Regions from separate parts of the Lysinibacillus sp. RS11 genome, predicted to be linked through region 2. Evidence: predicted binding sites of a transcription regulator. Region 2 holds the regulator's gene; each other region holds the start of a gene.
What was found. Region 2 encodes LexA, which represses DNA repair genes until DNA is damaged. Its sites were predicted from a motif close to CGAACATATGTTCG; they were not measured.

Region 1: the regulator LexA is predicted to act here: its motif matches at 2,012-2,025, upstream of uvrB (excinuclease ABC subunit UvrB).
Region 3: the regulator LexA is predicted to act here: its motif matches at 1,340-1,353, upstream of AB9L17_RS17485 (carbohydrate kinase).

The regions. Positions count from the first base shown of each region.
Region 1 covers NZ_CP168124.1:762,030-765,844, reverse strand. Annotated here, with positions in the region: gene uvrB (excinuclease ABC subunit UvrB) at 1-1,938, opposite strand, end outside; gene AB9L17_RS03760 (IDEAL domain-containing protein) at 2,616-2,858, opposite strand; gene AB9L17_RS03755 (competence protein ComK) at 3,084-3,593, shown strand; one part of gene prfB (peptide chain release factor 2) at 3,677-3,815, opposite strand, start outside.
Region 2 covers NZ_CP168124.1:1,306,086-1,309,900, forward strand. Annotated here, with positions in the region: gene AB9L17_RS06325 (DUF2339 domain-containing protein) at 1-220, shown strand, start outside; gene AB9L17_RS06330 (prepilin peptidase) at 501-1,253, shown strand; gene AB9L17_RS06335 (gamma-glutamyl-gamma-aminobutyrate hydrolase family protein) at 1,287-2,009, shown strand; gene lexA (transcriptional repressor LexA) at 2,315-2,932, opposite strand; gene yneA (cell division suppressor protein YneA) at 3,096-3,410, shown strand; gene AB9L17_RS06350 (YneB family resolvase-like protein) at 3,407-3,815, shown strand, end outside.
Region 3 covers NZ_CP168124.1:3,384,722-3,388,536, forward strand. Annotated here, with positions in the region: gene AB9L17_RS17480 (pseudouridine-5'-phosphate glycosidase) at 1-211, opposite strand, end outside; gene AB9L17_RS17485 (carbohydrate kinase) at 216-1,307, opposite strand; gene AB9L17_RS17490 (hypothetical protein) at 1,421-1,858, opposite strand; gene AB9L17_RS17495 (adenine phosphoribosyltransferase) at 2,034-2,546, opposite strand; gene recJ (single-stranded-DNA-specific exonuclease RecJ) at 2,581-3,815, opposite strand, start outside.

The DNA of each region.
Region 1 (3,815 bases), 540 kb from region 2:
AGCAGCACGTTCAAAATCTAGCGCTTTTGCTGCTTCCTTCATTTCTACTTCTAGAGAAGCAAGTAATTGCTCTTTTTCCGCTTTCGTCAGCTTCTTACCTTTTGTCGCCTTCGTTACATAAGACGCTTCTCCCTCTGCCACCTGTGTCGCACGGATCACATCAGGAATCTTCTTAACAATCGTTTTCGGTGTAATGCCATGCTCCTCGTTATACGCCATTTGCAGTGTTCGACGACGCTTCGTTTCCTCAATTGCCTTTTTCATCGAATCTGTCATATTATCTGCGTACATAATGACATGACCATTAGCATTACGTGCGGCACGTCCAATTGTTTGAATGAGTGAACGCTCTGAACGTAAAAACCCTTCCTTGTCAGCATCTAAAATAGCTACAAGCGAAACCTCAGGAATATCTAGCCCTTCTCTCAATAAGTTAATACCAATGAGAACATCATAAGTACCTTTGCGAAGCTCACGAATAATTTCAATTCGCTCTAGCGTCTTAATTTCTGAATGTAAGTATTCCACCTTTAAGCCCATTTCTTTCAAATAAGCCGATAAATCCTCTGACATTTTTTTCGTCAATGTTGTAACTAGTACTCGTTCATCACGGGCAATACGACCTTGAATTTCATCGATTAAATCATCAATTTGCCCTTCAATAGGACGTACGTCAATTTGTGGATCAAGCAGCCCGGTTGGACGAATAATTTGCTGCGCCATTTCCGGAGTATGCTCAAGCTCATACGGGCCTGGTGTTGCTGATACATAAATAGCTTGATGTATATGTTTCTCAAATTCTTCAAAACGTAAAGGGCGGTTATCTAGTGCTGATGGCAAACGGAATCCATGCTCAACTAGCACACCTTTACGTGCTTGGTCACCATTATACATTCCTCGAACCTGTGGCAATGTAACGTGACTTTCATCGACAACAAGTAAAAAATCCTCAGGGAAATAGTCAAGTAACGTATATGGAGTTGCCCCCGCTTCACGCAATGTTAAATGACGCGAGTAGTTTTCGATACCTGAGCAAAAGCCCATTTCACGCATCATTTCTAAATCGTAGCGAGTACGTTGCTCTAAACGCTGTGCCTCTAATAATTTATCCTCTGCACGTAATAGAGTTAAACGCTCCTCCAACTCTTTTTCAATATTTTCAATGGCCTTTAGCATTTTTTCTTCTCGTGTAACGAAGTGAGATGCTGGGAAAATAGCTACATGATCACGATCCGCTAGTATTTCACCAGTTAACGCATCCACCTCGCGAATTCGATCGATCTCGTCCCCGAAAAACTCCACGCGGATACAATGCTCATCACGAGATGCAGGGAATATTTCCACTACATCGCCACGTACCCGAAACGTCCCACGTGTAAAACTCACATCATTACGTTCATACTGTACATCGACCAGTTTTCGAAGCAACTGATTACGTTCAATTTCCATTCCAGTACGCACTGATACGACCATTTCACGATATTCTTCTGGAGAACCTAGACCATATATACAGGACACGGATGCAATAATAATGACATCATCACGCTCGAATAATGAAGATGTTGCAGAGTGACGCAACTTATCAATTTCATCATTAATGCTTGAATCTTTCTCGATATAAGTATCCGTCTGCGGTACATAGGCCTCTGGCTGAAAGTAATCATAGTAGCTAACAAAGTATTCAACGGCATTATTAGGGAAGAACTCTTTAAACTCACTATATAATTGACCCGCTAAAGTTTTATTGTGTGCCATAATAAGTGTCGGTTTTTTTACCTGTTTAATGACATTAGAAATAGTAAACGTTTTTCCTGTGCCTGTTGCACCGAGCAATGTTTGATGACGTTTACCTGCACGTACACCCTCCACTAATTCTGCAATTGCTTGTGGCTGATCCCCATTTGGCGTATATGGCGCTTGTAAATCAAATGTTTGCACACATTTCCCCGTCCTTTCCTTCCAATTTGTACATATATTTTAGCATAGCACTATTAAAATTTCGAACATTTAACGAACGAATGTTTGTAAAATTTTATTCTTTTGCTACAATGAGATGAATATTTATAGAACATACGTACTGAAGTGCATACTGACAGCCTATTCATACATTCGACCATTGCGAGAAATAAAAAGTGAAATTCCTTATAGCTTAAAGTGCTATCTGTAAACTTGGAGTTCCTGTTAATAGATTACCCTTTCCAAATGTTAACTAATCGAGATTGGCGGATGGAAATGTATTAGCCTAGAGGCGATTTCCATCGTTTGATGATAGACTCCTCAAGTCCTGGAGATTCGAGCAGATAAGGAGGCGAAAGCTCGGGTAGGCTGAAAAACTAATCGGGTTGACTGGAGATATGATCAGGTTGTCGGAAGATATGCTCCGCTTCGTCGTAATTCTGATCGGGTTACCGCAACATCGGCTCCGCTTGGCCACAGTTCTGGTCGGGTTCGCCGAAGAATCGCCCGGCCCCTTAAAGATTCCACTCGGCTTAATGCTAAATCCACTCAAGCCATATGAGGTTTCGACGAGTTCAAGCCACCCCAAATCACCAATCTTTCAAAAAAAGTAGCAAAAAAATCCCGCCCTCCATTAAACGGAGAGCGGGCTCGTCATATTATTCACTTGTTACTTGGTGTAACGCTTTTAGTTCGGTTGCGTATAGATGAAAGGCCTTTTCATCTTTTTCATCGAGTGCTCTATCTATCAGAACTATGAGCTGCTCTTCACGATACATACGCTGGATATGATTTATAAATAAATCTAAATAAATCTCGTTTAATAATTTCTCTGCCTCACTTACTTTCTTTGACTGACCAACGGCTTTTAGAAAATCTGTATACGGATAATATTTATCCAACGACCTCACCTCGATCCTTTTCTAAATTATATGAAAATTGAAATTAAAAAGCAATGCTTAAGAACTGAAATTCACTTCGATTTACTATTAATCTCATGCCATTTCATGCAAATTCTCTAAGCAATTGCTTGCTCTACCAATTGCTTTTGTTCTTTATCTATATTTTCTGAATTTAATTTTGTGTTTTACACTTCAATAATAAATAGAAAAGGAGGGGCTACATATATGCCAGCAAATTATGTCAATGGATATTTAATGTCTTTTAACACCTACTTACTAGAACCAATTCAGTACAACTCTAAAATTTTCACTCGAGTAATCGACAAGCATAATGAACTGATTGTTACTAGGAAGCCATTGCATGTATTACGAAAATCTTGTATTTCACTAGGAACAACCTATGAGGCAGCAAAACATTCCGCCAAACGCTTCTTCGGCAATCAACATAAACTTCCCATCGTTGTTACTTTTGATTATGGTTACCCATGTATTTTTTTACCAACTTATTCACCAAACTCCATCCACAATATATGGATTGGACTACATGCCATTTCGAATATTGTCCCGAGTAAAATGGGCTGTATCGTCACACTGAAAAACGATCAACAAATTGAACTACCCGTTCAATATGCTTCTATTAGCAAACAATTTGTCAATGCATCGATGCTTTATAAGCATTACATGAATGAACGTAAGCAAATTAGTCAAGACACTCCGTATTATCCGCCTTTTTAATAGGACGACCAACCGTAGCTAATCTAGCAGAACAAAAAAACCCCTCAGGAGCACAATTTTACTGTGCCTCTGAGGGGCCTTCATTACCCGATTTTTGAACGTAAGTATGCATTAATGAACGGATCTAAATCTCCATCCATCACCGCTCCTACATTACCTGTTTCCTCATTTGTACGATGATCCTTCACCATTGAATATGGGTGGAATACATATGAACGAATT
Region 2 (3,815 bases):
AACAATTACATTATTCCTTACAGCAAGCGTTGCACTATGGCTTAGCTCAGGTCGTCATTTACGAGCATTACGCCTAACTGGTTTTATCATCTTAATTATTGCTTTTGTAAAACTTATATTCTTCGATTTGTCGGCCCTCGATTTACTAATTAGAGCAATACTGTTTATGACGGTTGGTGGAATTGGGTTGCTGCTGTCGGGACGATTGTTGAAAAAATAATAGAGATCGTTTGAAAAAGCCTGTTAGAAGTATTTTCTAATAGGCTATTTTCATTATGATTGTCATTTAAATCTTCAAATTTTAAGTTGCTAGAAATGTATTTTAAAAAATCTGAAAATTATAATACAAAGCGTGTGATGAAAACTGCTATAATTAACTTTAGTATACTAGAAGATTAGGAAAAACAGGTAACGACGATCTATTTTGAAGGATCACAATAATGTAAATGGCGCGCATACTTGAATTGTATGGGCGTCTATTGGTATAGGAGGACATAAAGATGGAAATGGCTTATACAATTATTGTTTTACTTTTTGGCTTCGTTCTTGGCTCTTTTTTTAATGTAGTGGGCTTACGGATACCAATAAAAGGGTCGATTTTCCGTCCACCTTCGCATTGTATTCATTGTAAGAGAAAGTTGACTGTGCTTGATTTGATACCTGTGTTGTCTTATATGTTTTTAGGTGGGAAATGCCGTAGCTGTGGTCAAAAAATTTCTGGGATTTATCCACTGATGGAACTTATAACAGGCATATTATTTGCCTTGGCTTATTGGAAATTAGGCTTTAGTGCAGAATTTTTTGTAGCACTATTATTGATTTCATTATTAGTAATTATTGTTGTATCGGATTTTGCGTATATGCTTATTCCTGATAAAATACTCCTATTCTTTTTACCATTACTAATTATTGGACGCTTGATATCGCCGTTGTCTCCGTGGTGGGATAGTATAGTTGGTGCTGTCGTAGGATTTTGCATACTATATAGTATTGCTGCTTTATCAAGAGGTGGTATGGGTGGTGGCGATATTAAATTATTCTTTTTACTCGGTCTTGTACTCGGCACAATACATACACTTCTGACACTATTTGTATCAGCTGTGATTGGAATGATTGTTGGGATAGTGGTGTTAAAGGTCCGTAGGCAGGGAAGAAAAACGCCTATACCATTTGGACCATCTATTGCGCTAGCAGCTATCGTTGTCTATTTTTATGGAGACGCGTTGATGAATTGGTATTTTGAATGTTGGTAAGTCGTAAATCTTGTGGATCATGGAGGGGATAAAGTGAAACCAGTTATCGGTATAACGGCCTTTGTGGAAGATGATTTGTCTTCTAGATTAAATGCCGCCTACAGCAAAAGTGTCATTGAAGCTGGTGGAATTCCATTGATAATTCCGCTTGGCATAGAAGAGGATGTAGCACAAATTTTATCGTTAACGGATGGATTATTATTATCGGGTGGCTATGATGTACATCCATTTCTCTTTGGTGCAGAACCTACACCGAAATTAGGGAAAGTTCATCCAGAAAGGGATTCTGTGGAGCTTGCCTTAATTGAAGCGGCCTTTATTCGCCAAATGCCGATTTTTGGCATTTGTCGAGGGATGCAAATACTAAATGTAGCGCTAGGAGGTACGGTCTATCAGGATATTGATAGCGAATATCATAGTAGTAAATTATTAAAGCACAAACAACAAGCGGCTCGAGGCGTTGCTACACATTATGTTCATGTTACACCTGATACACTACTAAAAACGATTATTGAGGAAGCGCAAATTGCTGTTAATTCATTTCATCATCAGGCTGTAAATGTAGTTTCGGAAAAAATGAAAGTAGCAGCAAAATCAAGTGATGGTATCGTTGAAGCGGTAGTACACGAAGATTTACCATTTTGTCTGGGCGTACAGTGGCATCCTGAAGAGCTTGCCATTGTAGGAGATGGTGGATCGAAGAAATTATTTACTGCATTTGTAAGGGCAAGTTTGAAATTCAAAGTAGAGGCATAATACTTGATAACTTAAAATTGCTAGTTCGACGTTTCGATGCTTACTAGGAATCCATGCTAAAGTGGATTCTTTTTTTCTTTTAAGCAAAGTTATGATCAAAAGAAAAAAGATGTCCGAAAAGTCTCCTTCGACATCTTCATTTAGTACTATTTCTAGCAACGCGTTTTCGTATTTTGATTTTTTCCAAAAGGACTGGACTAAATGCGTGTACTCGTGCTCATCTTGCTTGATTCTCTAGCCTTAAATTAAGAAAAAGAGGTATATGCGAACATAATATCCTCTTTTTATACTTTAATATTGAGATACTAATGTACACGACGATAGAGACCAACAACTTGCCCCAAAATAGAAACTTGGTCTACGATGATCGGCTCCATTGTTGCGTTTTCAGGCTGTAAACGAAAATGGTTTTTTTCCTTGAAGAAACGCTTTACAGTTGCTTCATCCTCTTCAGTCATGGCTACGACAATATCACCATTATTAGCTGTTGCTCTTTGTTTAACTATGACTAAATCACCGTCTAAGATGCCAGCTTCAATCATTGATTCACCCATAATTTCTAGCATAAATAACTCATCTTCGCTTGTACCATAAATATCTGGAAGTGGGAAGTATTCATCGATATTTTCAATAGCAGTAATTGGAGAACCTGCTGTAACCTTCCCAACAAGTGGGACATGTACAACTTGTTGCTTTTGAATAGAATCCTCTGGCTCTAGGATTTCAATAGCGCGTGGTTTAGTTGGGTCTCGACGAATGAAGCCCTTTTGTTCTAAACGAGCTAAATGTCCATGAACTGTTGAGCTTGAAGCAAGTCCAACTGCTTCACCAATCTCACGTACAGATGGTGGATACCCCTTTGTGCGTACTTCTTCTTTGATGAACTCTAATATGGCTTCTTGTCTTTTCGAAACTTTTTTCATGATTGCTCACCTCTTTTTTTCTAATCATTCTACTTATTAGTAGTATAACAGAATGCGAACACTTAAGCAAACATAGGTTCGAAAAGTGTTTGACAAAAACATTTGTTCGTATTATTATGAGAACATACATTCCGAACAAACATTCTAAAAAGGGGTTATGATGATGAACTGGTTAAAGAAAAATCCACATATTACTACTTTGTTAGGGGTATGTCTACTATTTGCAGCATACCTTTTTATAACAGATCCAGGCGATGTTACTTACGCCGAAATTGAAATCGAACATGGTGATAGTTTATGGTCGTTAGCTGAGCAATACTCTGGTAAAATGAAAACGGATGATTGGATTAAGCTTGTAAAGGCAGAAAATGAATTATCGAACGTTGATATTATTGCAGGTAAATCCCTAGTGATTCCAGTAGTGGGTGACCAGTCCATGCCCATAAATTCAATTGAAATTGCGAGAAATGAACAATGATTAATAAACAACAATCGGCTGTTGTCTATTGCCGTGTAAGTACAGAAAAAGAGACACAAAGTTCCTCGCTTGAGCGTCAACAAGAGGAGTTGATGCGCTATGCTAAAGAGCAGGGCTACGAAGTGAAGCACGTTTTTATGGATAAGCATAGTGGCTATGATGTGGAACGTGAGGGCTTACTTGAAATGCTCGACTTTATTAAAGAAAAAGAAGTTAAAGCATTATTTGTACAGGATGAAACACGTTTAGGACGTGGAAATGCTAGAATGGCAGTATTGCATTTATTACAAAAAACTGAAACGGATGTTTTTTCTATGCGAGACGAGGGCCCTGTACAATTAAATGAAATGGATACGATGCTACTAGAGATTTTAGCGATCGTAGAGGAGTACCAGCGCAGAATCC
Region 3 (3,815 bases), 2.1 Mb from region 2:
ATAAACCAATTTTAATTTTACCGTCGATTAATGCAATAGTTGCTGGTACAGCACCATTATCACGAATAATTTGTTCCACTTCACGTGCTGTTTGTACATTTTGTGGATATGGCATTCCGTGAGAAATAATTGTTGATTCTAATGCTACGATTGGTAAACCTTGTGCTTGTCCTGCTTTTACTTCTTCTGATAATACGATGAATTCTTTCATGTTGTTATTCCTCCATTTCACTTTTTAACAAATCAACTGATAGCTCAGGTCTTACTGTATATGGAGATGCAAGCGTATTTTTGGCATTCGTTAAGCCTGCATCAATACATGTTGCAAAGGTTTGCCCAGTAAGCCAGCTATGGATCACGGCACTGACAAAGGCATCCCCCGCACCTGTTACATCTTCGATTTTTTCTATAGCCTTAGCTGAGAAATGACTTGGCTTCGTTGTAGTAGAAGCTGCATACACCCCATTACTACCAGCTGTAATAATTACATGCTCAGCACCTAGTTTAAGAAGTTGCTGTAAAGCTTTTTCATAATGTGCAGCGCCTTCAATTGCATGACCGATAATTGTTTCTGCTTCATCTGTGTTACAAATAAACCATGTTACACCTTGCAACGTATCCGGCAGTCGATTCATTTTTGGCGAAGACACAGGTACGATGACAAACGGAATTTCGCGGGCAATCGACACCTGCTGAATGTAAGCTACTGTTTCCTTTGGACAGTTTAAATCCATAATAAAGCAGCCTGCATTCATCAACATGGCCTCATGTTTTTTTAGCAAACTTGGCAACAGTAGTTCATATACTTCCATGTTTGCCACCGCTAATGCTAGCTCGCCCTGCTCATCCATAATCGCAGTATAGGAACCAGTCGAAGCATCAGGGAGCTGCTCCACATAACGTAAATTCATAAATGGCTCCGAAGCTTCTTGGATCACTTGCCAATCCGCATCTTTGCCGGCAGTAGTCAGTAATGTAACCTGATGATTTAATCTGCCTAAGTTTTCAGCAATGTTTCGACCAACACCACCTACACTAAATGAAGAGCTAGCAGGATTGGATGTACCGAACTGTACGTTCCCCTTTACATGAAATTTTCGATCAAGATTGGCTCCACCGATACAAACAATTTCATTTTCTTCAGGTAAAATATACGCACGACCGACAATTTTCCCCTGCTTCGTTAAGCTCGACACTAAATTAGCAAGGACTGGACGAGATAGATTCATCTTATCTGCCATCTCTTGCTGAGACATAAACGGATTCTGGCGAATTAATGCAAGGACTGCCTGTTCTCTTTCATTCATAGCATCACCTTTTATTATATTTGTTTATATTATAAACTTTTGTTTGAGTGATGTCAAAAATTTTTTATACAAAAAAGTTGAAGCCGATATGTTAAGGGCTTCAACTCCAACTATTACTTCAATGAAATTTGATGTCTTATTAAAAAAATATGTCTTTTCGGCAAAAACGAGAGGTTGAAAATGTTTTTTGCGCAAAAGCAAAGCGGCGGAAATTCGGGTTTTCGTGGCGCTCCTTGATTGGTTAGCGACGCATTTTTATGTTTTGGCGGCGTTCCTTGCTTAGTTAGCGGCGCATTTTTATGTTTTGGCGGCGTTCCTTGCTTAGTTAGCGGCGCATTTTTATGTTTTAGCGGCGTTCCTTGCTTAGTTAGCGGCGAATTCCATCTGTGCGAAAGCGAAACGACAACGGAAACAAAATCGGTGGAACGGCTCGATGTTCCAAAATGCCGATCGCTGATAAAATGCCCGAAATCGCTGATAACAACATGAAAATCGCTGATAAAATGCCGAAATCGCTGATAACAACATGAAAACTCGATAATCAACTCCACGTTATGATGTTAGCATCTTCTTTATTTAATAACTTCAAAATCGACTTTATCGCTAAATGATAAGCATTCCATTTTCATTATATTTTCTCAATAGTTTTTATCAATTAACAAATTCACGCACAAAAAAAGCGCCACAAGGATGTGACGCTTTTTGCTTTCTTTACTAGAAACGTTATTAATATTCAATAAGTGTTTTTATGTTAATGTCGCCAATTTTTGCACGACCGTTTAGCTCTGTTAACTCGATAAGGAAGGCACAGCCAACAACCTGACCACCTAATTGTTCAACTAAACGCACTGTTGCTTCAATTGTACCACCAGTTGCAAGTAAGTCATCACAGATTAATACTTTTTGACCTGGTTTAATCGCATCTTTGTGCATTGTTAACGTATCTTTACCATACTCAAGACCGTAGTCAGCACTTATTACTTCACGTGGTAATTTTCCTGGTTTACGAACAGGTGCAAAACCAATTTCAAGCGCATAAGCAACCGGGCATCCGATAATGAAGCCGCGAGCCTCTGGACCTACTACAATTTCAGCACCTAGTTCTTTTGCGTAATCTACGATTTGATCAGTTGCATATTTGTATGCAGGACCGTTATCCATAATTGTTGTAATATCTTTAAAACTGATGCCCTCTTTTGGCCAGTTTTCAACCGTTGTTACGTATTGCTTTAAATCCATGTTATTGCTCCTCCTACGAAACCTATTTCGTATATTAATGTAATCGTTCATCAAACCATTGTTTTAATTCTATATAAGGGGCATATACTAGCTTTTGCTCCATTTCAATCTGTTCTGAACGCTGTTTGTAAGACGGTGCCTCTGTGAGTGCTTGTTTTGGGGCATTCACGTTGACAGTCGTCAGTCCACTCTCCATTTTAACAAAATCAAGCTCAAAAAACACCTGTGTCATAAATTTTAATGCATCTAATGGCCAACCTGTATGCTTCGCTAAATCATCCAAATGCTTATTTAATGGAAAAGCAGGTCGATTTTTTAGAAACTTATAGTACCAAGAGAATTGCTCACGCGTTGGTAATCCATTGAAATACTGTGAATCCGGCATGTAAAAGTGTGCATAGATACGGGAAGGTGTTGTTTTCTGTAGTACATTTTCTAACATTCGAACATTTTGTGGCAAATCTAATAGTACGATATACTGGCTTTGATTTACATTTGAAAGCGTAGAATCAACTGCTAGAATCGGTACACCAATAAGTGACTGATAATAGGTAATCGTTTCTGGACGAAAGGCGATAAACGTTGCCTCTTCCTTTGGTACAGTATTTAACCAACGTGATGTTTGACGTATACCACGAATGTCAAATAATTGCCACTCTGTCGTTTGAACATCTTCTATCATAAATTGTGCCTTTTTACGTCCCTGCCATTCATTAATTTGTAAATCCCCTGTGAATGACACTTTTATTCCAAATGTTAGCTCGTCGTGTAGATGGCCCTTATTAAAACCGACACTATCTAATTTTTCATAGCCATCAGTTAGTTCCATTTTAATATGATTTTCAGCTGCTCCAATTTTACGCATGGAGGCGATTTCTACATCTTCAAGGACATAAACAGGCTTCGGAAAATCTGTACCAAATGGACCAAGTGTAGAAATCTCTTCAATCGCGTCTGCTGAGATTTCATCCATTTTTAGTGGTATATCAATATTAAGTACAGGTGTCAAATGCTCTTCTGATAAACAAGCCCTTGCTTGCGTATCTAAACGGGATCTCAATTCATCCACATGGTCAAGGGATAAGGTCATGCCGGCTGCCATAGGATGCCCACCAAAATGAGGTAATATATCGCGATTCTTCGCTAGTTCATTATACAAATGAAATCCTTCAATACTACGAGCAGAGCCTTTAGCTGTCCCTTTTTCATAATCTAGCGCTAATACAATTGTTGGTCGATAATATAACTCGACTAGACGAGATGCAACAA